4 regions of the Streptomyces sp. NPDC002324 genome follow, and region 3 is predicted to be linked to each of the others. Evidence: riboswitches for the same ligand, from Rfam matches in the RefSeq annotation. Region 3 holds a riboswitch; each other region holds the start of a gene.

Region 1 (5,426 bases), on a different contig from region 3:
TAGGAGTCGGCGGTGTCGACGAAGTTGCCCCCGGCGGCCGCGTAGGCGTCGAGGACGGCGAAGGACTGGGCCTCGTCCGCCGTCCACCCGAAGACGTTGCCGCCGAGGGAGAGCGGGAAGACCTCGATGTCGGACGTGCCCAGCTTGCGAAGAGAAGTCATGTGCAACGTCAACCGTCGCGGCGGACGCCCGCATTCCGCGCCGGCGTGAACGCCATGTGAAGCCGTGGGGCGGCAAGGGGTCGGGGGCCGCGGCGGAAGCGGTCGCCGGCACGCGCGTATGACGAACGCCGCGCGGTCCTCACGGACTCACGCGGCGTCGCCGCTTCGTTCTCCGACCGGCTCTACGGGGTCAGACCCTTGCTGCGCAGCCACGCCGCCGGGTCGATGCCGCTGGCCGAGCCGCCCGGGTGGACCTCCATGTGGAGGTGGGCGCCGGTGACGTTGCCGGTGGCGCCCACGCGGCCGATGACGTCGCCGGTGGCGACCTTCTGGCCGACGCTGACACCGATGGAGGACTGGTGGGCGTACCAGATCTCGGTGCCGTCATCGAGGGTGAGGACGGTCTTGTAGCCGTAGGAGCCCTCGTAGCCGGCCTGCGTGATGGTGCCGCTGTGGACGGCCTTGATCAGGGTGCCGGTCGGGGCGGCGAAGTCGAGGCCGGTGTGGTATCCGGAGGACCAGTAGGGGCCGGCCTGACCGAAGGTGGAGGTGAGGGTGTACGAGGAGGTCGGCAGCGTGAACTGCTTGGCGAGGGAGGCGAGACGCTCCGCTTCCTTCTTCGCCGCGGCCTCCTCGGCCGCCTTCTTCTCGGCGGCGGCCTCCTTGGCCTCGGCTTCCTTCTTCTCCTTGGCGGCCAGCTCGGCGGCCTTGTCCGCGGCGGCGGTCTGGGCGGCCTCGGCGGCGGCCTTGTCGAAGGCGTCCTGCTGGGACTCGGCCTGCGCCATGATGCGGGCGCGCAGCGCCTCACCGGCGTCGGCGGTGCCCTGTTCGGTGTCGGCGGCCGTCAGGCCGGCGCTGCTGAGGGGGGATCTGGAGGCCTCGGGCTCCGGCTGGTCGGCCTCGTCCTCGTCCTCGAAGACCGAGCCGACGTTCGGCATGTCGGGCATCGAGATGGACACGGGGGCCTTGCCGGACTGCGCGCTGGCCATGCCGGCGCCGCTGACGGCGGCTATGACACCGACACCGAGAACCGTGGAGCTGCGGGCGAGACCGCCACGAGCGAGTACGCCGGTCTTCTTGGCGACGCGGTGCCGACCGCGAGCGGGGCGAAGGGAGTCCTCACTGGGATTCCACTCCTGCCAGGGGCCCTCGTTGTCGCTGTTGTAGCTGCCGTAGCCGAACGTCTGGCTCTCGCCGTCACGCTGGTCGGGCACGAACGGGGCTTCGGTCGCGGACCGGTTCGACGCCACGTGGGCGTACTCCTTCCTTCCTCCTCGCCTACCGGGTTAGCTGACGGGTTCGGAGCAGGAAGGTCTCCTACGCGCGTAAACCGGTCGTGCGCACTGCCACGACGGTCTCCGTGCGATTCACCCCAGGGTGGTGGTTCCCCGGTTCCCTTGCGGGATTCGGCGCGTGAGCACGGAGCCGTCTCTTGTGACGGCTGGGACGACCGCGCTGCGTTATCGAACGTTAATAGACGCGAGTACTCCATTCCAAGCTGTTCCGAATGATCGTTCCGGCGTTCCCGGTGGACTTTACGGGTCATGAGGGGTTTAAAACGGGCGAGTTGACTTGCCTCACGAGTAACAAAAGTTCTGACGCCATATCAGCAGACCTACGGAAGACGGTCGAACAAACACGTTCGGTGACATTCGGTGACAGGAGCGCCTCCGAGCCTCCGTGCCTGCCGGATGTCACGGGCGGCGGACCGCCAGAAGGGCCATGTCGTCCGTCGTGCGGTCGCCCGTGTGCCGGCGCACCTCGTCCGCCAGGGTCGTCAAGAGGGCGCGCGGGGCGGAGAAGACCCTGCCGGACAGGCGCTCGGCCGGGTCGTAGAAGGCACCGCGCGCGTCCCGCGCCTCGGAGAGACCGTCCGTGTAGAACAACAGCGTGGCGCCGGGCGGAAATTCGGCCTCCTCCGCGCGGTCGGGCCAGGCGCCCAGGTCCTCCATGCCCAGCGGGAGGGCCGGCCGCCGGGCGTCCAGGGTGCACAGGGTGCCGTCGGCGAGCAGCAACAAAGGCGACGGATGCCCCCGGTTGACGATCCGGGCGCGTCCGGCCCCGTGCGGGAACTCCGCCAGAACCGCCGTCACGAACCCCTCGTACTCCACCGCCGCGTCCCGCAGCGCGGCCTCCCGCCTGGTCGTCTCCCGGGCCAGCGCCCGCTCCAGCCGCTGGGCGACCGCTTCGAGCGTCGACTCCTGCTCGGCCGCCTCCCGGAACGCGCCGATCAGCACCGCCACCGCCGACACCGCGCCCAGCCCCTTGCCGCGCACATCGCCCACGATCACCCGTACGCCGTGGGGCGAGTCCTGCACCGCGTACAGATCACCCCCGATCGACGCCCCCGCCTGCGCGGCCTCGTACCGCGCGGCGATCTCCAGCCCGCCGATCCGCTCCTGCGGCACCGGCAGTACGGCCCGCTGCGCCGCCTCGGCGATCTCGCGGGCGGTGGCGAGCCGGGCGTCGCTGCGGCGGACGAGGCGGTTGATCAGTACGGCCAGTACGGCGACGGTGGCCACCGTGGCGATCTCGGTGATCGCGTCCACCTGACCCGTGTCGCCGTAGTAGCCGCGCACGGCGCTGACCCCGGCGACCGAGGCGATTCCGACGATCACCGTGCCGAGCAGCGAGAAGAGCGGGGCCGCCACCAGGGGCGAGGCGGTGAAGAAGGGGACGGCCGTGAACTCGCGCGGGGTGAAGTGGTCGTAGAAGAGGCCGATGGTGATGAGCAGGGCCGGGAGGACGCGAAGGAGCGTACGGACGTACGAGAGCCGCCACCCGCTCGGCTCCCTCACCCCCGCCACCCCTTCTCGCTGCCCACGGATACAGGGTTTCCGGCGATGGAGCCCGGGGCTAGTCGACGGGGCCGATTGGGCTAGCGGGAGGGGAGCCGGCAGGAGGGGCCGGCAGGAGGGGGAGGAGGGGCCGGCGGGAGGGAGCGGAGGGGGTGGACCCTGGATTCAGCCCGCGGTCAGTCCCGTCAGTCCCGTCAGCTCCGGCAGCTCCGGGAGGGGGAGCGTGTGCTGGGTCTGGAGGACTTTCGCGCGGAGGTAGCGCACGTTGTGGGCGGTGGTGAAGACGCCGGTGGGGACGCGGTGGCGGACGCCCATGCCCAGGTCGCGGAGCTGCTGCGCCTTGTCGGGGTTGTTCGAGAGGAGGTCCAGCCGGTCGATGCCGAGGGCACCCAGCATCTGGGCCGCCGCCGTGTAGTCACGGGCGTCCTCGGGCAGGCCGAGCGCCGCGTTCGCCTCGTAGGTGTCGAGCCCCTGGTCCTGGAGGGCGTACGCGTCGAGCTTGTTGTAGAGGCCGATACCCCGGCCCTCCTGGCGGAGGTAGAGGAGGACGCCGCCGCGTTCGGCGATCCGCTCCACCGCCTCGCGCAGCTGCGGACCGCAGTCGCAGCGGGCCGACCCGAAGACGTCGCCGGTCAGGCACTCGGAGTGCAGCCGGACCAGCGGGTCCGTGCCGGGGGCGGGGTCGCCGAGGACGAGCGCCAGGTGCTCCTGGCCGTCGACGAGGCCGTGGAAGGTGACCAGTTCGGCGTCTACGCCGTAGCCGTCCTGGAAACGCAGCGGCACCCGGACGCGGGCACGCGGGGTGGCAGCGGGAATGTCGGGCATGCGGGATCTCCGGTCCTGGTGCGGGCGTCGTCATGCTTCAGATTTGAAGCATGACGCTCGGCAGGACTCTAACCCCTGCTTCAAATTTCAAGCAACCTCTTTGGGATGCCTCACATTCCCGCGACCCGGGAATAAACGCGAGACCTACTCCCCGGACGGACCGGCCTGGCTCGACGGACACGCGCGGCGGCGCCACGGCAGATCGTCGGAGCCGGGGGCCGCCTGCGGGTCCCCGCCCTGGATCGCCGTCGCGATGGACGCGCAGATCTCCTCGAACTGACCGATCTGCTCGGGGCTGAGATGGTCGAAGACGGCCTTGCGGACCGTTTCGACATGGCCCGGCGCCACCCGCTCCAACAGGCCCATGCCCTCGTCGGTGAGCACGGCGACACTGCCCCGCTTGTCCCACTGGCAGTCCTCGCGCCGCACCACGCCGTCCTTCTCCAGCCGGGTGACGACATACGTCAGCCGACTGCGCGTGATCTTCTGATGCTGGGCGAGATCGGTCATCCGCATCCGCCGGTCCGGCGCCTCGGAGAGGGAGGCCAGCACGGAGTAGTAGAGGTGCGGCAGACCGGCCTCCTGCTGGAGCTGCCGGTCGAGCGCGTCCTCCAGGAGCGAGCTGGCGGCCACGTAGGCACGCCAGGCACGCTGCTCGTCGGGGGTGAGCCAGCGGGTCGTCATACGTACAGTGTAGTTATTGTTTAAAACTTGAACCAAGCCCCGCCGGAACGCCACCCCGACCGGCCCCACCGCCGTAGTCCCATCCCCACCACCGAAGTCGCAGCCTCACCGCCGTAGCCCCATCCCCACCGCCGTCACCGCCAGGGAGCGCGTCCATGCCCCAGCCCTACGTCCTGTTGTCCGCCGCCGTCTCCCTCGACGGCTTCCTGGACGACACCGGGCCCGAGCGGCTGCTGCTCTCCGGCCCGGCCGACTTCGACCGGGTCGACGAGGTGCGCGCGGCCAGCGACGCCATCCTGATCGGCGCCGGCACCCTGCGCACCGACAACCCCCGCCTGCTGGTCAACTCCCCCGAGCGCCGCGCGGCCCGTGTCGCCGCCGGACTCTCCGAGTACCCGCTGAAGGTCACGGTCAGCGCGTCCGGCGATCTCGACCCGGCGGCCCAGTTCTGGCACACGGGCGGCGCGAAGGTCGTGTACACGACGGACACGGGTGCGGGGCGGCTGCGCGACCTGGGCCTGCCGACCGGCCCGAACGGGGTCGACGTGGTGTCCGTCGGCCCCAAACTGGAGTGGCCCGCCCTCCTCGACCACCTCGCGGTCGTACGCGGCGTCCGGCGCCTCATGGTCGAGGGCGGCGGCCTCGTGCACACCCAACTGCTCCAGCAGGGCCTCGCGGACGAGGTGCAGCTGGCCGTGGCACCGGTGTTCGTGGGCGAGACGGACGCGCCGCGACTGTTCGGGACGGGCGCGTATCCCGGGGGACCGAGGAGCCGGCTCCGACTGCTGGAGACCCGGCCGGTCGGCGACATCGTCCTCATCCGGTACGCCCCCTCCGTCCCCGGCGCCGGGAAGGCCGTCTCCCCCGCCGACCGCCACTGGCTGGCCCTGGCCTGCGAACTGGCCGCCGCGTGCCCGCCCTCGCGGACCGCGTTCAGCGTGGGGGCCGTCGTGGTCGC
Region 2 (5,426 bases), on a different contig from region 3:
CCCCACGGCGACGACCTCGGTCACGCACTCCTCACCCTCGCCGCCGACGCCGAGTCCCGGGGCATCGACCCCGAGGCGGCCCTCCGGGCGGCGGCCCGCGCGTACCGGGACGCGATCAGGATCGCGGAGGGCCTGCCGGCGGGGCCGGGGGAGACGGCCGGCCGTGACGAGTCCGGGGAGGAGGAGTCCGGGGAGGAGGGGTCCGGGGAGGAGGGGGACGAGGACGCCGCCGGGAGCTGACCCGACGGGCATCCGTCACGCGGGCCGGAAGCCCCGGCCGGGCGGGAAGCCCCGGCCGGGCCGGATACCGTCGGCGGGTGACCAACCAGCCCGCATCCAGCTCCGCCATGCCCACGGGAACCGGCGCGCCCGACCTCTTCACCTGGGAGTTCGCCACCGACCCCTACCCGGCGTACGCCTGGCTCCGTGAGCACGCCCCCGTTCACCGGACGCGCCTGCCCAGCGGCGTGGAGGCCTGGCTGGTCACCCGCTACGGCGACGCCAAGCAGGCCCTCGCCGACGGGCGCCTGTCGAAGAACCCGGCGCACCACGCCGAGCCCGCGCACGCCAAGGGCAAGACGGGCATCCCCGGTGAGCGCAAGGCCGAGTTGATGACACATCTGCTGAACATCGACCCGCCGGACCACACCAGACTCCGCCGCCTGGTGTCGAAGGCGTTCACACCCCGGCGGGTCGCCGAGTTCGCCCCCCGGGTCCAGGAGTTGACCGACCGGCTGATCGACGGGTTCGCCGAGAAGGGCGAGGCCGACCTCATCCACGAGTTCGCCTTCCCCCTCCCCATCTACGCGATCTGCGACCTGCTGGGCGTTCCCCGGGAGGACCAGGACGACTTCAGGGACTGGGCGGGCATGATGATCCGGCATGGCGGTGGTCCGCGGGGCGGCGTCGCGCGGTCGGTGAAGAAGATGCGCGGCTACCTCGCCGACCTCATCCACCGCAAGCGGGAAGCGCTCACCGAGCACCCCGCCCCGGGCGAGGACCTCATCTCCGCGCTCATCCGCGCCTCCGACCACGGGGAGCACCTCACCGAGAACGAGGCCGCGGCGATGGCGTTCATCCTGCTGTTCGCCGGGTTCGAGACCACCGTCAACCTCATCGGGAACGGCACGTACGCCCTGCTCACCCACCCCGAGCAGCGGGCCCGCCTCCAGACCTCCCTCGCCGCCGGCGAGACCGGGCTGCTCGAAACCGGCGTCGAGGAACTCCTGCGCTACGACGGTCCCGTCGAACTCGCCACCTGGCGCTTCGCGACCGAGCCCCTCACGCTGGGCGGGCAGGACATCGCCCCCGGCGACCCGGTCCTCGTCGTCCTCGCGGCGGCCGACCGCGACCCGGCCCGTTTCGAGGACCCCGACACCCTGGACCTCTCCCGCCGTGACAACCAGCACCTCGGCTACGGCCACGGCATCCACTACTGCCTCGGCGCGCCGCTCGCCCGGCTCGAAGGCCAGAGCGCGCTGGCGACGCTCCTCACCCGGCTCCCCGATCTGCGACTCGCAGTGGATACGGCCGATTTGCGGTGGCGGGGAGGCCTCATCATGCGTGGATTGCGCACGCTTCCGGTGGAATTCACCCCACGGGCGCGGCCGTGAGTGGGTGGTGATCGCGCCGTGAGCGGCCCGTAGTTGTACCCGGACGGGCCGTAACACTACCCCATTCCGAGCCAGAAATTGACGCTCCCTCAACTCTGTGATCTTCACGTGATCTGCGCTGCATTAACTTGTGACAACTGATCGACTGCCGATACGTTCACACGTCAGTGCGAAGGGGGCACCGCGCCCGTCGCACAGACCACCGCTGTCGTGTGAAAGGCAACCGCATGCTCTCCGGGAACGGTCGTCACCGTCGCCCCCGTCAGGCTCCGGCTCTCCTCGTCGCGGCGGGAGTCACCGGGTCGGCCATCGCGATCCCACTCCTCGGCGCCACCGGCGCGAGCGCGGCGAGCGGAACCACCTGGGACCAGGTGGCGGAGTGCGAGAGCGGTGGCTTCTGGAGCGCGGACACCGGGAACGGGCGCTACGGCGGCCTCCAGCTGACCCAGGAGAACTGGGAGAAGTACGGCGGCCTCGACTACGCGACGACCGCGGACCAGGCCAGCCGTTCGCAGCAGATAGCCGTCGCCGAGAAGGTCCTCGCGGACCAGGGCGTAGGCGTCTGGTCCACCTGCGGACTGCTGCACAACCTGGGCGGCGACTCGGGTCCCGCCGACGTGGACACGGGTGTCGCGGACGACTCGTCCGACTCCGGCGGCGCATCCGGTTCATCGGGTGCATCGGATTCCTCCGACTCGACCGGGTCCACCGGCTCGGCCAAGTCGGCCGACGGCACCGACTCCACGCGCTCCGACGGGTCGAAGGAATCGACCGAGTCGACCGAGTCGTCGGACGCGTCCGCGAAGGCCCTCGACGGCTCCACGAAGGCGACCACCGAGCCGGACGCGGGCTCCGACGCCGCGGACTCCACCGATTCCGGCGACAGCGGCACCGGCACCGGCACCGGCTCCAAGGAATCCGGCAGTGCGAACACGGACGATTCCAGCCAGGCGGACGGCTCCGCGGCCGACGATGACGTCGACGGCGGCAGCGGCCGGCATCGCGGCGCCAGCGCCGACGAGGGCGCGGACACCGGCTCCGGGGCGGACAAGGCCGACGGCGCCACCTCAGGCCGTCACGCCTCGCGTGACGGCGGCGCGTCGAGCGAGGGCGCGGAGGGCGCCTACACCGTCCGCGTGGGCGACAGTCTGACCGGCATCGTGAACTCGCTCGGCCTGAACGGCGGGTGGCGGACGCTGTACTCCGAGAACGAGCGCACGGTCGGAACTGACCCGGACCTTATCCTTCCCGGTCAGACCCTCGAAGTCGGTGCCGAAACGGGCGAAAAGTAGCGGCAGTTCGCGTCATGGTTCGACCCTGAATGCCCGTTTTGATCATTGTGGGAGATGAATCACAGACCCCCTGATCGTCTTTGAAATTCGGGCAATCACCTGTTTACGGTCGTGACCGCTCGCCACAGCGGGCCCTCCCGGTCGGCACGCCGAATCCTGCCATCGGCCGTGAGGAACAGTCGTCGCGTCAAGCGCCGTAGGCAGGAGCGGGGGACCCAAGGTAAGTGCCGGGTCCGGCGGTTGCGGCCCTTCGGGGGCGCACGACCGGAACCGGCTGGGGGTGAAGCCGCGCGACGTGAGCCGAGAGGCGAGCGTGCGCGGCCGGGCAACTCAACCGGCCCGAACCCGACAGCTCACCTCGCAGGCGTCGGTGAGGGGATCTCTCCATGCTGTTTTCCAGCAAGGGCAAGCACCGTCGTCCGTCCAAGGCCGCTCGCGCCATCGCCGTCGTCGGTGTCACCGGCGCCGCGGCGGTCGCCGCCCCGCTGATGGCCGCCGGCAGCGCCTCCGCCGCCACCGCCTCCGAGTGGGACGCCGTCGCCCAGTGCGAGTCCGGCGGCAACTGGTCCATCAACACCGGCAACGGCTACTACGGCGGTCTGCAGTTCTCGGCCTCCACCTGGGCCGCCTACGGCGGTACGCAGTACGCCTCCACCGCCAACCAGGCGAGCAAGGCCCAGCAGATCGCGATCGCCGAGAAGGTCCTCGCCGGTCAGGGCAAGGGTGCCTGGCCGGTCTGCGGCAAGGGTCTGTCCGGCGCCTCCTACGACGGCGCCGCCGCCTCTTCCGGCAACGCCGACTCCTCCGGCTCCTCCTCGCAGAGCACGCAGGAGAGCACCAAGAAGAGCACCGAGGACACCCGCTCCTCCCGCTCCTCCGAGCGCGCCACCGTCAAGACCCCGACCGGCAAGAAGGTCAAGAAGGGCGACGGCGAGTACAAGGTCGTCACCGGTGACACCCTCAGCGCCATCGCCGCGAAGAAGAACGTCAAGGGTGGCTGGGAGAAGCTCTTCGAGCTGAACAAGGACATCATCGACGACGCCGACTTCATCTACCCGGGCCAGCAGCTCCACCTGAGCTGACCCACGGCGACCACGACGGCCGCCACACGCCTGCCGACCCCACGGCCGCCCCCACGGCCGGGCAGGCGGGGCAGGTTCAGCCGGGCCGGAAAACAGGCCGCTCCCCGGCTGAACCACAGCCCGCTCACAGCCGTGTCCTCCATAGTGAAGACCTCGTGAGGGCCGTCCCCCCGTCCCCACGGGCTCCCCGCCCCGGTGCGCATTCCCCCGTACGCACCGGGGCGGGGCTTTTTCGTGCCCGCCTCCTCCTTCTGTTCACTTTCTCGACCACCCCCCTTTGTTCCGACCGGGAACAATGGGTACGGTCTGTCTGTCCACGGGACGGTCGGTCGGCTGCCGACGGCCCGGGGACGGTTAGGCTCTAGTCGCCAGGCCCCAGCGGCCCCGCACAACCAGCGTCACATCCCATGAAGGAGATGCTCGTGCCGTCCATCGACGTCGTCGTAGCCCGGGAAATCCTCGACTCGCGAGGCAACCCCACCGTCGAGGTCGAGGTCGGCCTCGACGACGGCAGCACGGGTCGTGCCGCCGTTCCGTCCGGCGCCTCCACCGGTGCCTTCGAAGCCATCGAGCTGCGTGACGGCGACCCCAACCGCTACCTCGGCAAGGGCGTCGAGAAGGCCGTCCTCGCCGTGATCGAGCAGATCGGCCCGGAGCTCGTCGGCTACGACGCCACCGAGCAGCGCCTGATCGACCAGGCGATGTTCGACCTGGACGCCACCGACAACAAGGGCTCCCTCGGCGCCAACGCCATCCTCGGCGTCTCCCTCGCCGTCGCCCACGCCGCCTCCGAGGCCAGCGATCTGCCGCTCTTCCGCTACCTGGGCGGCCCGAACGCGCACCTGCTGCCCGTTCCGATGATGAACATCCTGAACGGCGGTTCGCACGCCGACTCCAACGTGGACATCCAGGAGTTCATGATCGCCCCCATCGGCGCGGAGTCCTTCTCCGAGGCCCTGCGCTGGGGCGCCGAGGTCTACCACACCCTCAAGAAGGTGCTGAAGACCAAGGGCCTGTCCACCGGCCTCGGCGACGAGGGCGGCTTCGCCCCGAACCTGGAGTCCAACCGCGCCGCCCTGGACCTCATCCTGGAGGCCATCAAGGAGGCCGGCTACACCCCCGGCGAGCAGATCGCCCTCGCCCTGGACGTCGCCGCCTCCGAGTTCTACAAGGACGGCGTCTACACCTTCGAGGGCAAGGAGCGCTCCGCCGCCGAGATGACGGAGTACTACGCCGACCTCGTCGCGTCGTACCCGCTCGTCTCCATCGAGGACCCGCTGTTCGAGGACGACTGGGCCGGCTGGAACACCATCACCGAGAAGCTGGGCGACAAGGTCCAGATCGTCGGCGACGACCTCTTCGTAACCAACCCCGAGCGCCTCGCCCGCGGCATCGAGGAGGGCTCCGCCAACGCCCTGCTCGTCAAGGTCAACCAGATC
Region 3 (5,426 bases):
CACCGGGCGACCGGTGGGGCCGGGTGTTCCGTGCGGCCGGCCGCTCCCGGCCACGATCCGGGTCCGCCCTAGTCGAGCAGGCGCTCGCGCAGCCGCTCCCGGGTCTGGGGGGTGAGCTTCAGGCCCTGCTCCAGATACGTGTCGACGTCGCCCCAGGTCTCCTCCAGGGTGTCGAAGGCTGCCTGGAGATACTCGGCGCGGGCGTCGAAGAGAGGGCTCAGCAGCTCCATGATCTCCGGGGACCAGGCGCTCGCGGAGCTGCTGCTGCGGTGCACCTTGTAGCGGCGGTGCTTGGCGTTCGACTCCAGATAGTCGGTGACGACGGCCTCGCGCTCGACGCCGAGGGCGAGAAGCGCGACGGCGATGGCGAGCCCCGCGCGGTCCTTGCCGGCCGCGCAGTGCATCAGCGCGGGCACACTGTCCTCGGCCAGGGCGTGCAGCACACGGGAGTGCTCGGCCGTGCGGTGCTTGATCATCGTCCGGTAGGAGGCGATCATCCGGCCGGCCGCCCTGCCGTCGCCCAGCAGTGCGCGCAGCTGGTCCAGGTCGCCGTCCCGGACCATCTTCCAGAACTCGGCGCCGTCCGCCGGGTCGCTCAGCGGCAGGTTCACATTGACAACGCCGGGCAGCTCGACGTCCGGGCCCTCCAGCTTCTGGTCGGCCGCGTTGCGGAAGTCGAAGACCGTGTGCAGGTTCAGCGAGGCCAGGAACGCGGTGTCCTCGTCGGTGGCGTGCGCGAGGTGCCCGCTGCGGAACAGGACCCCGTGACGCACTCGGCGGCCGTCCACCGTCGGCAGACCTCCCACATCGCGGAAATTGCGCACTCCGGTCAGCTCGGGCTCGGTCGACGGGATCTGCTGCGTCACTGGGGCTCCCTCCCATCCGTCCGTCGGCGGCATCACCGACGGGCACCCTCGACACTGAGGCGCGCCCTCGACGATACGACATGGGTGCGTACGCCAATGAGTTGTCCACAGGCGGTCGTGGCGCGCCCGTCCGAGGTTGTCCACAGGCCCCGTCGAGTGCGCGGAGCGACCTGCGATGATGTTGCCGCCTGATCGCACCTGTTCGAATCTGTGGGGGCTTGATGTTGGAAATCGGCACAGACGGCCGGACCTGGATTCTTTCCGGGCCCAGGAGCAGCTATGCCCTGCGGCTCACGGAGAACGACGAGCTGCTGCACCTGCACTGGGGTCCCCGGATCGCGCTCGCCGACGCCGAGGCGCTGGCCGCGCGACAGCAGCTGCCGTACTGGCCGTTCGAGGCCCCGGTCGACGGACACGAGGAGTACCCCGTCGAGGGCGGACCTCGCTTCACCCGTCCCGCCCTGTCCGTGCGCACGGACGAGCGGCGCGGCACCGAGTGGACCTTCCGGGAGTACGAGACGGACGGTGACGAGCTGCGATTGCGGTTCGCCGACGGCGCGCTCGGGATCACGCTGCACTACCGACTGCGCGACGACGTCATCGAGCGCTGGGTGACCCTGGTCAACGACGGGCCGGCGGTGGAGCTGCTGCGGGCCGACTCGGCGACGTGGACGCTGCCGCCGCGCGCGGACGAGCCCTGGCGGCTGTCCCAGCTGCACGGACGATGGGCGGCCGAGTCGCGGCTCGTGCGCGGCGACCTCACCTACGGCGAGAAGGTCATCGGCAGCCGGCGCGGCCACACCGGGCACCAGCACCTGCCCTGGGTCGCCCTGGACACCGACGCCACCGAGGAGCGCGGCGAGGTCTACGGCTGCGCCCTGGGCTGGTCGGGATCCTGGCGGATCGCGGTCGCACAACTGCCGGACGCCCGCGTGCAGATCACCGGCGGCGCCGGATACGACGAGTCCGGTCTGCTGCGGCTGGAGACGGGGGAGACGTTCACCACGCCCGTCTTCGCCGGCCTGTGGAGCGACGGCGGCCACGGCGGGGCGAGCCGCGCCTGGCACGCGTACCAGCGGACGTACGTCATCCCGGACGCGGACCAGGACCGGCCGGTGCTCTTCAACTCCTGGGAGGCCACCGAGTTCGACATCTCCGAGGAGCAGCAGGGGACGCTCGCGCGGCGCGCGGCGGCCATCGGGGTCGAACTGTTCGTCGTGGACGACGGCTGGTTCGGGGCGCGTACGAGCGACCGGGCCGGCCTCGGCGACTGGACGCCCAACCCGGACCGCTTCCCGAAGGGGCTCAAGCCCCTCGCCGAATACGTGCACGCCCTCGGAATGCGGTTCGGTATCTGGGTCGAGCCCGAGATGGTCAACCCGGACAGCGAGCTGTACCGGGCGCATCCCGAATGGGCACAGTTCCAACCGGGACGAAAGCGGACGGAGCTGCGTAATCAGCTCGTCCTCAATCTCGCGCGCGAGGACGTCCAGGAATACCTGTGGGAGAAGCTGGACGCGTTGCTGTCCAGTGCGCCGATCGACTATGTGAAGTGGGACTTCAACCGCTGCTTCACGGATGCCGGCTGGCCCGGCGAGCCGTATCCGCAGAAACTGTGGATCGAGCATGTGCACGCCTTCTACGCCCTGCTGGACCGGCTGCGGGCCGCGCACCCGGGGGTGGCGTTCGAGTCGTGCTCCGGCGGCGGCGGTCGTATCGACCTCGGGGTGATGGCCCGGACGGACCAGGTGTGGACGTCGGACAACACCGACCCGCTAGACCGGCTCGCCATCCAGCACGGCTTCAGCCAGATCCACCCGGCCCGGACCATGGCGGCATGGGTCACCGACAGCCCGAACAACCAGCTCAACGGCCGGGTCAGCACCCTGCGGTTCCGTTTCGTCAGCGCCATGGCGGGCGTGCTCGGCGTCGGTGGCGACCTCACCGAGTGGACGGAGGAGGAGCTGGCCGAGGCGGGGAGCTGGGTCGAGCTGTACAAGCGGATCCGGCCGGTCGTGCAGCGCGGTGATCTCTACCGGCTGCGCCCGCCGACGGGTGGCCTGAGCGCCGTGCAGTACGTCCTCGACGACGAGGTCGTGGTCCTGGCCTGGCTCCAGGCCCAGCACTACGGTGAGCAGCCCGCTCCGCTCCGGCTGCGCGGACTGGACCCGACAGAAGTGTATGAGTGCCGCGAAACGGGCGAAGTGCACCGAGGGGCCGTTCTGTTGCACCACGGGTTGCCGACGGGGTTGCGTGGCGACTTCGATGCGACGGTTATCCACCTGCGTCGCACTTGAGCGATCTGTCCGAAATAGAGCTTTAAATCCAACAAGCCCTGGAATAAAGCCTACTGGCCCGTAGGGGAGTGAGCAGCGTCATATTCGTGACGTTCCGCTGTCGCCATGTGCACGTAATTCGCGCATGTTTCCAGGGCGGTTGGGAAATGTTCAAGACCGGTCTTCGACGGAGCGTGATGGTGGATTGATGTAAGGATCAGGTAGAAAGACGCACAGGAAGTCCCAATGGTTGTCTCTGTGGGCACAAGTCGCTTACGTTCGGCGTCAATCCGGACGGACGCCCAATCCTGCCGCCGACCGGAGCCGCACACCGACCCGATCCACGGCAGGAGCGGGGGACCCACAGGAATCACCGCCTGTTCCGGTCTCCGGAAGAGGCTAGGGGTACAGCCGTGCGCGAGCACGGCCGGACATCTCCAGTCCGCACCCGACAGCTCACCTCGCAGGCGCCGGAGAGGAATTCGTCATGCCCGCGAAGGGTAAGCACCGCCGTCCCAAGTCCCAGCGTTTCACCCGCTCGATCGCCGCCGCCGGGACCGGCGGTGCTGCGCTCGCGCTGCCGCTGATCGGAGCCGCCGGCGCCCAGGCCGCCACCCCGACGGCCGCCGTGTCCGGGGCTTCCGAGAAGACGGCCACGATCGCCACCCAGCAGGCCGCGGCCGAGGCGGGCGCGCGGATCGAGCAGGCGGAGAAGGCCGCGCAGGCGGAGCGGACCGCCACCAAGAAGACGGCCAAGACCTACTCGGTGAAGGTCGGCGACTACCTCGCGAAGATCGCGGACGAGCAGGACGTCGACGGGGGCTGGAAGCGCCTCTACTCGGACAACCGCGAGGCGATCGGCTCCGACCCGTCGCTGATCCACCCGGGTCTGAAGCTGTCGATAGGCGGGCAGGCCGCGTCGGGCGGTACGCCGCAGTCGTCGAAGCCGCAGCTGTCGCAGTCCTCGAAGCCTGCCGAGTCGTCGACGACGCCGAAGCCCTCCGCACCCGCCAAGCAGGAGTCCAAGGACACCCAGGCGTCGGCCTCCACGTCGAACGGCCAGTCCTCGTCGGCCAACAGCTCCGGCTTCAGCCTGCCCATCCAGGGCGCCACCGTCGGCACGGCGTACAAGACCGCCGGCAGCATGTGGTCCAGCGGCTACCACACGGGCGTCGACTTCGTGGCCCCGACCGGGACCGCCCTCAAGGCCGTGGGCGCGGGCACCGTCGTCTCCGCCGGCTGGGGCGGCGCGTACGGCAACCAGGTCGTCATCCGGCTGGCCGACGGCTACTACGCCCAGTACGCCCACCTCTCCTCGATCTCCGTCTCCGCGGGGCAGTCCGTGAGCGGCGGTCAGCAGATCGGCCTCTCGGGCGCGACCGGCAACGTCACCGGGCCGCACCTGCACTTCGAGATCCGCACCACGCCGTCCTACGGCTCGGACCTCGACCCGCTGGCCTACCTTCGCTCGAAGGGCGTCAGCGTCTGAGGTTCCGTCCCTCAACCACACCGAAGGCCGGCCCCGCTTCTTGGGGGCCGGCCTTCGGTGTTGCGGTCGTGTGGCATGGCCGACCGAAGCCTCGACAGGGGGCGAACGGAAGTACACAGTGATCTCCGTAAGCGCTTTCTATGCGGGGGGATCCGGGTTCCGCGTCGCGTCGCGTCGTCGTTCCCCTTTCCTTCCATCGGGACAGGAGTGTCATGACCACCCGTAGAGCTTTCGGAGCCCTCGCCGCCGGTGCCGCCCTCGCGGCGCTCGCTCCGGCGGGGACGGCGGCCGCGCACCCGCGTCCGAGGCGGGGCCGGCTGATCGCCGCCGACGACTTCCGGCACGGGCTCGGGCAGTGGGCCGTGGAGTTGGAGAGGGGCGGGGTGGTCGCCGCATCGCGGGGTGTGCTGGAGGTCGATGTGCCGGCCGGGGCCACGGTCTGGTTCAAGCGGAAACTGCAAGGGCCGTACGTCGTCGAGTACACGGCCACGCCGGTCTCGGCGGGCGGGGCCAACGACAGGGTCTCCGACCTCAACAACTTCTGGAACGCCGTCGATGTGCGCTCACCCGGTGATCTCTTCGCCACCCCGCGTTCGGGCGCGCTCGCCGAGTACGACCACCTGAAGACGTACTACGTCGGGTACGGCGCCAACACGAACACGACGACACGCCTGCGCCGGTACGTCGGTGAGGCGGGCGTGCGGCCACTGATCTACGACTACACCGAGCCGCTGCTCGTCGCGAACGCGCCGCATCAGGTGCGGATCGTCTCCGACGGGTCGAAGGTCCGGTGGT
Region 4 (5,426 bases), on a different contig from region 3:
GCCCAGCGGATCAGCGCGCTCGAAGTCGCGGACGCCCTGAACGAACTCGCCGCCGCCCGCGGCTGGCCGCCGGTCACCTTCTACGGGACCCCGGCCCCCGCGCCGCTCAACTGATCGCCCGGATCCGATCCCACCAGACATTCAATTAGACATCCCACCAGACATCCCGCCGGAGATTCCCGAACCAGAAGTCCCCACCAAGGTCTCCACCAACGCCCCACCGAAGATCCCCGCGGAGCCCCGTTCCGCGGGGATCCGTTCGCTTTCAGCCGATCTCCCTCCTCCAGAGTCCGTACGTCCTGTACATTTTTTACGGAAGTCGATCAGAGGAGGCACACCCCATGCCCGAGAACCCACCGTCGGCCCGTCATGTGCTGCCCGAGTTCACCGAACGCACCAGCACGGGTCACCGGACGATGGATCCGTACTCGAAGCTGCTGGAGGAACGGATCGTGTTCCTCGGGACGCGGATCGACGACACGTCGGCGAACGACGTGATGGCGCAGTTCATGCACCTGGAGTACCAGGCGCCGGACCGGGACATCGCGCTGTACATCAATTCGCCCGGCGGCTCCTTCAGCGCGATGACGGCGCTCTACGACACGATCCGGTTCGTCACCTGTGACGTGGCGACGGTCTGCCTGGGGCAGGCGGGGTCGGCCGCCGCGGTGCTGCTGGCGGCGGGCACACCGGGCAAGCGTTCGATGCTGCCGGGGGCGCGCGTGCTGATCCACCAGCCGGCCCTGGCCGACCCGATCGAGGGGCAGGCGAGCGATCTGGCGCTCCAGGCCGAGGAGTTGACGCGCAACCGCCGGAACCTCGAGGAGATGCTCGTCCGGCACACGGGGCAGAGCCCGGAGCGGATCAGCGCCGACATCGAGCGGGACAAGTTCCTCGACGCCGAGGCGGCGGTGGCGTACGGCCTGGCCGACCGGGTGATCCGGAGCCGCAAGACCCCACCTACACCCCCCTCACCCCCACCACCCTCGTCCACGCCCCCCTCACTCCCGCTCCCCGGCGCGAGGTGAGGCGCGGATGCTCCCGCCCGAACTGCCGCCCCTGCCCGCGCTCACCCGCGCCGAGGCGGAACTGATCGACCGTTATCTGGACGTGGTGGACCTCCTCGGCCGGATCAATCCGGCCCGTCCGGGCGACACGTACCGCGGGCTGCGCGCGGCGCAGGCGCTCGTAGCGAAGGCGACCGCCCTGCGCGACGCGCTCGAACTGATGCACAGACGCGGGGAGAACGAGGTGCACGCCCCGACGCTCGCGCGGGCCCTGCGCATCCTGGACGGCGAGCGGCGCGCCGGCCGGGTGGCGCTGCCGCCGGAGGCGGAGGACTCCCCCGCCTGAGCCGTTCGCGTCACCCGCCTGAACCGATCGCGCATCGGGCGCCGTACTACTGACGGGGCGTCCGGTCCCGGCGCGACGCCCTCCGGTCGGCCTACCGCGATCGACCCATCGGCCCATACGTCGTGAGGACCTGTGAAGTTGCGCAAGATGCCTGGTACATGGGCGGAGTACTGCATTCCGGCGCTGGTGCGGACCTCCTCGACCACTGGGACACAACGAGGGAAAACGCCCTGTCCACCCGAACGGGCGAGTGGTGAGTAAGACCACAAATCCCCGGTTCCGTTGGGATTTTCGCACTTGAGTACGCCAAGATCCCTTCTCGACGACAAGCCCCCGCCGCAGCGGCGGGGCGATCCGGGTGGACGCCGAGTCCTGCCGCCGCCCGGTTACCGGTCGACAGAAGTGCATCGGCAGGAGTGGAGGACCCAAGCACGACGGGTCGCCGGAACGGTCACGCCATGACCGCGCCGAGCAGCCCTTGGGGTGAAGCCGCGTCAGCGGCCGGGCAACTTCGCCAGCCCGAATCCGACAGGTCATCCTTCACAGGCGGCTGACGAAGGGTTGCGCATGACTGCGCTGAATCGTGTCCCGTCGCTGTTGACCCGGGCCGGTACGGCCTCGGCTCTGACCATCGCCGCCGTCGGCGGCAGCATCGTGGTCCCGGGCGTCGCATCCGGCGCCGAGGCCGCCACGGTGGCGTCGAAGGCACTCAAGGTCGCGGCTTCCAAGAAGGGCTCCCCTTACAAGTACGGCGCCGTGGGTCCGGGCAGGTTCGACTGCTCGGGGCTGACGCTCTACTCGTTCAAGAAGGCGGGCAAGAAGCTGCCCCGTACTGCCCAGCAGCAGTACAACAAGACGAAGCACATCTCCGTGAGCAGCCGCAAGCTCGGAGATCTCGTCTTCTTCCACTCGGGCTCGAACGTCTACCACGTCGGTATCTACGCGGGGAAGGGAAAGATCTGGCACTCGCCGAAGACGGGTGACGTCGTCCGGCTGCAGAAGATCTGGACGAAGAGCGTCTGGTACGGCCGGGTCCGCTGACCCACCGCTGGGGGCGGCGGAACTGTCCGCCGCCCCCGCTGGCGTATGTCGTACACATGTGGTTACCCGTGCCGCCATGGCCGAGGAACCCACCCGCCCGGCACGTAACGAGACACCCCTCGAACGCGCCGATCGCAATTTCTCCGAGCTGCTCCAGGAGCTGCGGGTCACCCAGACCGGGGTGCAGATCCTCTTCGCGTTCCTGCTGACGCTGGCCTTCACCCCGCGCTTTCCGGACCTGGACACCTTCCAGCGTGTCACCTACGTGACCACCCTGTTGCTGGCCGTCCTCGCGGCGACGCTCTTCACCGCGCCGGCCGCCCTGCACCGCTCGCTCTTCCAGCAGAACGCCAAGCCCGCCATCGTCCAGGTCTCGTCCCGGTTGGCCACCGCGGGCCTGATCGTGCTGATGCCGGCCTTCACCGGCTCCGTCACGCTCGTCGTGGACGTGACGCTCAGCCGGACGGCCGGTGTCGCCGCCGGGTCCGGCACGCTCCTGGCGTGCCTGCTCCTGTGGGGCCTGCTCCCGAAACTGGTGGGACGCGCCTCGGGCCGCGACACCACGCCGCCGTCGCCACTCCCGCCGCCGACGCCCCTGCCGCCCCCGACGCCACCGGTCGAGGACGACAGCCCCGTCAGGTCTCCGGCGGACCACCTGCGGTGACCGGCTGGACGGGGAGCGTCCACGGAAGTTCGATCGCCACCGTCTTGCCGCCCTCCCGCGTGGGTCTGACGCTCAGCCTGCCGCCGCACTCCGCGGTCAGCCAGCGGATGATGACCATGCCCCGGCCGTTGTCCTGCTGGACGGCGGCCGGCAGGCGTTTGGGAAAGCGCGGATGACTGTCGGTGACGCCGATCCGCAAGTGCTCGTCCCGGTCGAGCGCGATGTCCACGGTGAAGGTGGGCGACTGGCCCAGTGTGTGCTGGACGGCGTTGGTGGCGAGTTCGGACACGATCAGGCGCACGGTGTCCGCGATGCCCGTGTCGCCCGGCAGGCCCCATTCGGCGAGCACGGTGGCGACGTAGTTCCGGGCTGCGGACACCGAGGCGGGATCGCTCGGCAGAGTGACGGATGCTTCCAGGTGATCTGCCATGGCGAGGCGTCCCTTTCCCACGGGACCGGTGTCCGACAGGGAGCGGATGGTTCGACTACGGTCCCGGACTGGTGCTTCGCGCCAGACTGCCACTACCTGGGCCGTCACGCGTGGCGATCCACCAAGATGTGCATATATCTGTCGCTCGAAGCGGTGAACTATCCGACGACCGAACGTATTTGGGTGGGGTCTTCGTCCATCCTCTGTCGTCACCCCGACATCCGGTGTCGTCACCGCGATCGAGAGCGCCGGGCGGAAGGAGAATCCCATGCAGTACGGTCCGGCGGTGCGCCGCCGCAAGCTAGGTGCCGAGTTGCGTGTCCTGCGCACCCGTTCGGCGCTCACGAGCATCGAGGCGGCCCATCGCGTCGGCTGGCACCAGTCCAAGGTGAGCCGGATCGAGACGGGCGCCAGCGGGGTGAAGCCCGCGGACGTCCGCAAGCTCCTGGACGCGTACGGGATCGACGACACCGAGTTACGGGAGCTGCTCCTGGCGCTCGCGGGCTCCGAGGACGGCGGTGGGCGGCACAACTGGTGGCACGCGTACCGGGGCGTACTGCCGCCGACGTACCGGGACTTCATCAGCCTGGAGTCGCAGGCCGGGGGCATGCGGACGCTGGAGACCTCGGTCGTTCCGGGTCTGCTGCAGATCCCCGAGTACGCGCGGGCGGTGACACGGGCCGCGGTGGAGGGGCTGGATGACGACAAACTCGACGCGCTCGTGGAAGTGCGGCTCGCGCGGCAGGAGGTGCTGCGCGGGAACCCGCCGATGGAGCTGAGCGCCGTGCTCGACGAGGGCGTTCTCCGGCGTGTGGTGGGCGGTCCCGAGATCATGTCCCGGCAGCTGGTCCGTCTGGTCGAGGCGGCGCGGCTTCCCCAAGTGCGACTGCAGGTGCTCCCGTTCACTGCCGGGGCGCATATCGGCGTCACGGGACCTTTCGTAATTTTCTCATTTCGGAGCACATCCGATCTGGACGTGGTTGTTCTCGACCACTTGACGAGTAGCCTCTATCTCGAACGGAAAGAAGACCTCAAGGCGTATGTCGAGGCCTTCAACGCCCTTCAGATCCACGCCCTTTCGCCCGAGGACTCGTTGGATTACATCGCCGGGCTAGCCGCCGGCGCGTAAGGAGGCACCATGTCCGCACTGCCTCGGAACGTACCCACCAGTACCGAACTGCCCGATGTGCGATGGCTGCGCAGCAGCCGCAGTACCGGGATAAACAACTGTGTGGAGACGGCCCGTCCGGGATCCGGCCGCTGGGCCGGGCTGGTGGCCGTACGCGACTCGAAGAACACGGCGGGGCCCGCCCTGTTGTTCGACCCCGACGCCTGGGAGGGATTCATCACCACGCTGCGGTGACCCCCACCGACAGCGTTCGTCCTTCCGCTTGCGGCGAGGCTCGGCCGGGACGCCGACTCACGGTCGCGTATCGCCGATGATCCCCACGGCTCGGTCGATCTGCCCCTGCGTGAGATCCGCACGGGCGGTCAGCCGCAGCCGCGAGACGCCGTCGGGCACGGACGGCGGGCGGAAACAGCCGACGGCGAGACCCGCCGCCCGGCAGTCCGCCGCCCACCGCAGCGCCTGATCCGGCGACGGCGCGCGTACGGACACCACGGCGGCGTCGGGCCGCACCGCTTCATGGCCCGACGCCGTCAGCCGTGCGTGCAGCTCCCTGGCCACCTCACGGGCCCGCGCGGCCCGCTCGGGCTCCCGGCGCAGCAGCCGGAGCGCGGCGAGCGCCGCGCCGGTCGCGGCCGGGGCGAGACCCGTGTCGAAGATGAACGTACGGGCCGCGTTGACCAGGTGGTCGATGACGGGCGCCGGGCCGAGGACGGCACCGCCCTGGCTGCCGAGCGACTTCGACAGCGTGACCGTCACGACGACGTCGGGGGCGCCCGCGAGCCCCGCCGCGTGCGGCGCGCCCCGGCCGC

Evidence for each region. A riboswitch is a leader RNA that binds a small molecule or an ion and turns the genes downstream of it on or off. The one in region 3 is predicted to bind cyclic di-AMP.
Region 1: linked by a shared signal. The riboswitch ahead of ACWCRJ_RS39005 (M23 family metallopeptidase) and the one ahead of ACWCRJ_RS25930 (peptidoglycan DD-metalloendopeptidase family protein) in region 3 are both predicted to bind cyclic di-AMP.
Region 2: linked by a shared signal. The riboswitch ahead of ACWCRJ_RS28690 (transglycosylase family protein) and the one ahead of ACWCRJ_RS25930 (peptidoglycan DD-metalloendopeptidase family protein) in region 3 are both predicted to bind cyclic di-AMP.
Region 4: linked by a shared signal. The riboswitch ahead of ACWCRJ_RS03605 (C40 family peptidase) and the one ahead of ACWCRJ_RS25930 (peptidoglycan DD-metalloendopeptidase family protein) in region 3 are both predicted to bind cyclic di-AMP.

What each region holds. Positions count from the first base shown of each region.
Region 1 is NZ_JBSFCF010000049.1:959-6,384, forward strand. Features, by position in the region: gene ACWCRJ_RS39000 (aldo/keto reductase) at 1-161, opposite strand, end outside; gene ACWCRJ_RS39005 (M23 family metallopeptidase) at 344-1,411, opposite strand; cyclic di-AMP (ydaO/yuaA leader) riboswitch at 1,422-1,583, opposite strand; gene ACWCRJ_RS39010 (PP2C family protein-serine/threonine phosphatase) at 1,856-2,968, opposite strand; gene ACWCRJ_RS39015 (GTP cyclohydrolase II) at 3,125-3,784, opposite strand; gene ACWCRJ_RS39020 (MarR family winged helix-turn-helix transcriptional regulator) at 3,929-4,468, opposite strand; gene ACWCRJ_RS39025 (dihydrofolate reductase family protein) at 4,624-5,426, shown strand, end outside.
Region 2 is NZ_JBSFCF010000025.1:118,847-124,272, forward strand. Features, by position in the region: gene ACWCRJ_RS28675 (nucleoside triphosphate pyrophosphohydrolase) at 1-240, shown strand, start outside; gene ACWCRJ_RS28680 (cytochrome P450 family protein) at 318-1,613, shown strand; gene ACWCRJ_RS28685 (transglycosylase family protein) at 1,841-2,905, shown strand; cyclic di-AMP (ydaO/yuaA leader) riboswitch at 3,088-3,287, shown strand; gene ACWCRJ_RS28690 (transglycosylase family protein) at 3,292-3,987, shown strand; gene eno (phosphopyruvate hydratase) at 4,410-5,426, shown strand, end outside.
Region 3 is NZ_JBSFCF010000021.1:118,485-123,910, forward strand. Features, by position in the region: gene ACWCRJ_RS25920 (tyrosine-protein phosphatase) at 69-866, opposite strand; gene ACWCRJ_RS25925 (alpha-galactosidase) at 1,088-3,163, shown strand; cyclic di-AMP (ydaO/yuaA leader) riboswitch at 3,466-3,625, shown strand; gene ACWCRJ_RS25930 (peptidoglycan DD-metalloendopeptidase family protein) at 3,630-4,631, shown strand; gene ACWCRJ_RS25935 (DUF6250 domain-containing protein) at 4,844-5,426, shown strand, end outside.
Region 4 is NZ_JBSFCF010000002.1:121,767-127,192, reverse strand. Features, by position in the region: gene ACWCRJ_RS03620 (hypothetical protein) at 1-114, shown strand, start outside; gene ACWCRJ_RS03615 (ATP-dependent Clp protease proteolytic subunit) at 342-1,028, shown strand; gene ACWCRJ_RS03610 (hypothetical protein) at 1,036-1,353, shown strand; cyclic di-AMP (ydaO/yuaA leader) riboswitch at 1,747-1,917, shown strand; gene ACWCRJ_RS03605 (C40 family peptidase) at 1,921-2,394, shown strand; gene ACWCRJ_RS03600 (DUF6328 family protein) at 2,471-3,058, shown strand; gene ACWCRJ_RS03595 (ATP-binding protein) at 3,030-3,488, opposite strand; gene ACWCRJ_RS03590 (helix-turn-helix domain-containing protein) at 3,757-4,617, shown strand; gene ACWCRJ_RS03585 (DUF397 domain-containing protein) at 4,627-4,851, shown strand; gene ACWCRJ_RS03580 (8-amino-7-oxononanoate synthase) at 4,909-5,426, opposite strand, start outside.